2 regions of the Peribacillus sp. B2I2 genome follow, and region 2 is predicted to be linked to the other one. Evidence: riboswitches for the same ligand, from Rfam matches in the RefSeq annotation. Region 2 holds a riboswitch; the other holds the start of a gene.
What was found. Region 2 has a riboswitch for ZMP and ZTP ahead of ABIE66_RS16185 (APC family permease). Riboswitches for the same ligand answer to the same signal wherever they lie in the genome.
Positions count from the first base shown of each region.

Region 1: linked by a shared signal. The riboswitch ahead of ABIE66_RS22060 (phosphoglycerate dehydrogenase) and the one ahead of ABIE66_RS16185 (APC family permease) in region 2 are both predicted to bind ZMP and ZTP.

Region 1 covers NZ_JBGCCB010000001.1:4,446,087-4,449,256, reverse strand. Annotated here, with positions in the region: gene ABIE66_RS22070 (VOC family protein) at 2-418, shown strand; gene ABIE66_RS22065 (GNAT family N-acetyltransferase) at 488-1,003, opposite strand; ZMP/ZTP riboswitch at 1,304-1,382, shown strand; gene ABIE66_RS22060 (phosphoglycerate dehydrogenase) at 1,521-2,720, shown strand; gene ABIE66_RS22055 (hypothetical protein) at 2,977-3,144, opposite strand; gene ABIE66_RS22050 (hypothetical protein) at 3,141-3,170, opposite strand, start outside.
Region 2 covers NZ_JBGCCB010000001.1:3,280,795-3,283,964, reverse strand. Annotated here, with positions in the region: gene ABIE66_RS16190 (ABC transporter ATP-binding protein) at 1-316, shown strand, start outside; ZMP/ZTP riboswitch at 1,303-1,381, shown strand; partial or broken gene ABIE66_RS16185 (APC family permease) at 1,438-3,031, shown strand.

The DNA of each region.
Region 1 (3,170 bases), 1.2 Mb from region 2:
GATGGGAGTTCAAGCAGAAAAGATCTTTGTAAACTTGCCTGTTAAAGATTTGGATGCCTCAATGGAATTTTTCACAAAGGTCGGCTTTGAATTTAACGAGCAAATGACCAATGAAAATGCAACGTGCATGGTTATCAGTGAATCCATATATGTCATGTTATTGGTGGAAGATTACTTTAAAACGTTTACCAAGAAGGATATCCCGGATCCAGCAACAACTACGGAAGCAATCGTAGCCCTATCGGTTAAAAGTAAGGAAGAAGTGGATGAGGTCGTGAATAGGGCACTGGATGCTGGCGGAAAGCCTTTTAATGAAGCAATTGATCATGGTTTCATGTACGGTTGGAGCTTTAAGGATATCGACGGTCATTCTTGGGAAGTGTTTTACATGGACGAAAGCGGATTTAATCAAAATTAAATCAAATGAAAGACACAATCCTTCACTTAGGATTGTGTCTTTTTTTTAATTTAGGTGCCGTAGGTTTATTCATAACAATACCGGGCTAATATCCTTCCATTCATAAACCAATAGATTTATTTCAGCGCCAGCGATTTTGATTTTTTCGGTTTTAAGCAATTCAGCACCAAATGCCTCATAGAAGTATCGAGATTTATTATCTTCAAGCACCTCGACGTAAATAGTCTTAAATCCCAGATCTTCGAATTTAAAGAATAATTCTTTGATGAGTTTCTTACCTATGCCCATTCTTTGAAAGTTTTCGAGAATATATATCGCAGTTAAATCACCAGAATCCTCAGCCTTATTCGTTTCCCTTTTCCCTCCACTTATAAATCCTACTATTTTTCCCTCGTTATTCTCTGCTACATAAATATGATTCCCATCACTGGATATATTCTTTATCCATAAATCTTTCCTTTTCTCATAAGACAGATTATCTAGAAAATCACTTGGTATTATATTTTCATAAGTGGTTCTCCAGCAATCCACATGGACTATTGCTATACCTTCAGCATCAGCAAGCGTTGCCTCTCTTACTAACATATTAATTCCTCCTAATTATCTTTTAGTTTGCTATACTTTCTTTATTTTACTAATATTATCCATTTTACAACAAAGCTGTCCGGAATAGTCCAAGAATATCAACAGCCACTTTCAACAGTGCCTTTTTTCAACGATTAATAGCCAATAATTAATTTCGTCGATATATATCTAATTTCGGAGATAAAACGATAGATTTCGTCGATAAAGTTCTGGTGAGATGTGACTTCTTCAAAAAAAGAGATAAATCTTTAAAATGATATTGAAGATTGCTGAATAATTTGATAAAATAAAATAAATGAAAAGACTATGTGCAACTGGCGAAACACGGATAACCGTGAGGGAACACATAGTGTCGTAGCCGTTCGCCTGGGCAGAGGTAAGGGATTTTATCCCTTGCCTCTTTCTGTGTATTTACAGAGGATAGTAAAGGTTTAGAGAATGCAGATTTTTACGGATTCAAAATCTTGTCAATATTTTGAAACTTCAAAACTATCATAACCAAAGAGGAGCAAACAAAATGAGCACAGTACTTTTAGAAAAAGTCAAAACGATCAAAGCGTTAAATAATATTGCCGAAAGCGGGCTAAATGTATTCAACAAAGGCGATTTCAAAGTCGACAATGACAGTGAAAACCCTGATGCGATCGTACTTCGCAGCTTTAACATGCATACTATGGAATTCGGCGATCAGTTAAAAGCAATTGCAAGGGCAGGGGCAGGAGTCAATAATATTCCGGTCGACAAATGCACAGAGCAAGGAATCGTCGTTTTCAATACACCTGGAGCTAACGCAAACGCTGTAAAAGAAATGGTGCTAACGTCATTAATGGCTTCATCTCGTAACCTGTTTGCCGGTGTGGCCTGGACAAAGACGCTGGAAGGCGAAGGAGAACAAATTCCAAAGCTTGTAGAAGCAGGAAAGAAACAATTCGTTGGTAAAGAAATCAAGGGAAAAACTCTTGGCGTAATCGGTTTAGGAGCGATCGGTGCACTTGTAGCGAATGATGCCCTGGATTTGGACATGGATGTCATTGGGTTTGACCCGTTCATCTCTGTTGATACAGCTTGGAACTTGTCCCGCAATGTACAACGCGCCATGACAATTGAACAATTGTTTGCAGAATCTGATTACATTACAGTACACGTTCCATTAACTGATGACACTAAAGGAATGTTTAACCAAGAAACATTTGGCATCATGAAGCCTGGCGTACATATCTTGAACTTCTCACGCGGCGAGCTAGTGAATGAAGCGGATATGGAAGCGGCACTTGAGAGCGGGAAAGTTGGCAGGTTCATCACAGACTTCCCGAATGAAAATGTGTTGAAAATGAAAAATGTCGTTCCAATTCCGCATCTTGGTGCCTCTACACTAGAATCAGAGGAAAACTGTGCCATCATGGCAGCTCGTCAGTTGAAGACCTTTTTAGAAACAGGGAACATCAAGAACTCTGTGAATTTCCCGAATACTGCCATTCCTTATACAGGAAATCGTCGTGTGGCAACTTTCCACGAAAACGTTCCTAACATGGTTGGGCAAATTACACTGGCTGTATCTGGCTTTAATTTGAACATCGCTGACATGGTTAACAGAAGCCGTGGGGGATATGCGTATACGATCATCGACATTGAGGGTGAAGTAAACGGCGATATCATTCCTGGTTTGGAAGCAAAAATTAAACAAATCGAAGGTATCGTCACAACTCGTATTATCTAATTGGTACCGGAAAATAGATGATAAATAGTGAAAGCCTCAATTCCTTTAAGGAGTTGGGGCTTTTTTTTAGGCTTTGTTAATGTTTTTGAACAAAAAAAGCCACTTATTGTGGTGATCATATTAAAGTGACTCACGTGTTGAGAACGAACTCAGCCTGGCTCGGGTTATGCCGTGCAGCTCGATACAGTCAGTAGAAGTCAAAACTTCTTCCATCACGAATTGTTTAAGATCGAACTTCTCCAAGATTAAAAATCTGTCATGGTTTCACTTCCGTTTCTTCTTCATAATGTACAAACAACATCAAGTAGATTGCGAATAGAAGATGCAAATAAAGTGGAATATTCTTATCGTTTTGAATGACAACAAATATGAAAATTCCATATAGCAAAATTGGAATGGTTAAAAGGATTCTGAGCTTAGTCACATGTCATCCTCCCATTTATCCTCAAA
Region 2 (3,170 bases):
TGTAATAGATGTGGATCTATTAGAAAGCCAGAATAGAGAAAATCTATTAAAAGAGTTTTCCCAAGTTAAGAATTCAGATAAAAAGCTTGTAATAAGACCTGAACACTTAAAAATTACCCAAAGTCGCTTTCAGCCTAATCGAATTACGTTTGAGGCTAAATTGAAAAAGGTCCATTTTGTTGGTTCAAAAAGAGTGGTAGAGTGTGTATCAGGCTCTCAGGAGATTGTTGTTAACCTATCTGATGAGGAGCAAATGGATCATCTAGGTGAGAGTATTTGCTTGAGTGCTAGAAAAGACTTGGTGAAAATACTTTAATATGTCGGTAAGCTCTGTTTAGAGGAAACTTTTTACAGAGCTTTTTTCAATTCAAGTAACAGGACAGCTGCTCAAACTTTCTAATACTTCATATTTTTATTTCAGTAAAATAATAAAAATATATAAAATTTTTTCGTTGGGTAATTCAGCTAAATCTGACTTTCTCTTCAATGATTTTAAAATTTGTAAGGTGATATGCTTTTCTTTAGTTCTCTTACCAATAGAAGTACTGCTACTGTAAAAAGGACTATCAGGATTAATAGGTAAAATCTAATAATAGTTATTTCTCTTTAAATCCACCCATTGGTTAGCTTTTCTTACCTATTAATCTTACTATTGAAATTCCCATTCTACACCGGAGTTAAGCAATTATTCTCGGAACAGTTCAGTTAAAACGAAGTTATACCTAGCCGATTGTAATAATTAAGGGATAATGATAGGGAAAGATATTTTGTAACGGATTAGGTGAAGATGATCATGAAGCTAATCATCATATGTGGATAATAATGATCAGATTTGGAAATTCAATCTACGTTCATCACTCTAGCTATGCCGAGTGTGTTTCACATTAGTTAAATATATTAGTCACTAATTAAAGTTGTGTATAAATTGTGGACGAAACAAAGAGAGATCTTCATCCCTCAGGTATTTTCCCCAACTTGTGCATGGCTTTTTTTTCGAGGAAGAAAAGAACAGTTTATGTAAATGTTGTTGGGATATAATTTGTAAAATATGAACGGTTTATTTTGCGCATATAAGCTCTTAAAGATTTTTAAGTATAATGTTAAAGAGAAATGATTATATTGATGTAGCATGTGTTCTGGAAAACGAATGTTTGTTTTTTGGACCTTGATTTTCCTATTTTTTCAAATTAAAATGAATATTGATAGGAAATTACGAAAAATAAATAAGGTTATATATAAAATATAAATATTTTTCAAGTGTTGTTAAATTTAAAATAATCCTATATACTATAAAAAAACTATTTTCCTATATGTAACTGGCGCAACATGGAGAACCATGGGGGAGCATATAGAGTATAAGCCGCGCGCCTGGGCAAACACTTGATCTATAAATAGATTAAGTGTTTTTTATTTTCCTAGGAAGAGGTGTAGGTAGAGATGAGTAATATGCATAGAAAGATGGGGACTTTTGCTTTAACTATGACAGGTATTGGTTCTATTATCGGCTCAGGTTGGTTGTTCGGAGCGTGGAAAGCCGCCCAGATTGCTGGGCCAGCAGCTATTTTTTCTTGGATTATCGGTATGGTTGTAATTTTATTTATTGCATTATCTTACGCAGAGCTTGGGGCAATGTTTCCTGAAGCTGGAGGAATGGTTAAGTATCCTCAATATTCGCATGGTTCTTTTATTGGATTTTTAGCTGCGTGGGCGAACTGGATTTCTATCGCTTCGACTATTACCGTTGAGGCCATTTGCTTCGGTACAATATATGAGTACGTGGCCTTGGGAATGGGCCAGATGGTCTCATTCCTTAGTTGATAACAATATCTTAACGACCAAAGGATTATTCATAGCTTCTTTACTATTATTGTTCTATTTCTTCGTCAACTATTGGACAGTTAACCTTTTTGCTAAGGCAAATTCATTTATTACTATTTTTAAATTAATTGTTCCAGGTGTAATGGCAGGATCGTTATTTTTTGCTGGATTTCATGGTGAAAACTTTACAAGTTCTCAAGGAATCGCACCATATGGTTGGGCAAGCGTTTTAACAGCAGTAGCTACTTCTGGTATAGTGTTTGCGTTTAACGGATTTCAAAGTCCAGTTAATATGGCAGGAGAAGCGAAGTCGCCGAATAAGTCTATACCAATTGCTGTTATTGGGTCTATTCTAATTGCAGGTTTTATATACGTTATTTTACAAGTTGTTTTTATCGGTGCAATCGATCCGTCTATGATTGTGAACGGATGGAGTCAACTGAATTTTAATTCACCTTTTGCAGATTTGGCAATTGCTCTTAGCCTTAACTGGTTAGTGATTGTATTGTATGTAGATGCGTTTGTATCACCGTCTGGTTCAGGTGCCACTTATACAGCTACAACTTCGCGAATGCTTTATGGAATGCAGAAGAATGGGTACTTACCGAATATCTTTGGTACATTACATCCACTTTATGGTGTTCCTCGTCCAGCGATGTTATTAAACTTAGGCGTATGTTTTATCTTTTTATTTTTATTCCGCGGATGGGGCGTACTTGCTGAAGTGATTTCAGTTGCTACACTTATTTCGTATATCATGGGGCCAGTTGCATTGGCAACTTTAAGACGTACTGCTTCTCATTTTAACCGTCCATTTCACTTAAAAGGTGCTTCTATTATTGCACCTTGTGGATTTGTTTTTGCATCGCTTACTTTATACTGGGCGCGTTGGCCATTAACAGGAGAAGTCGTTTTCATCATTGCCATTGGACTACCTATTTACTTTTATTATCAAGCTAAAAATAAATGGAATGGTTTCAAAAAACAATTTTTATCAGGTGTTTGGATGCTTCTTTACTTAGGTTGTATGATTTTGATTTCTTATATTGGAAGTGAGAAGTTCGGCGGAAAAAATATTCTTACATTTGGCTGGGATATGGTGGTCATCGCATGTCTGGCACTTTGCTTCTATTGGTGGGGAGTTAAGAGCGGGATTAAAACAGAATACTTGGCTGAGGCTGAAAAAATCAACAAAGAATTTATTAATAAATAACTCTTAGTGTAGACACAGCTATATGAGTAAAAAGAAAACATGGTTACTTTATGACCATGTTTTTTTATCTATTAAAAAGTGTTCGCAAATTGGAACACCTGACAATATTGATGAAAAATTCAAACTTTTACCACGCGTT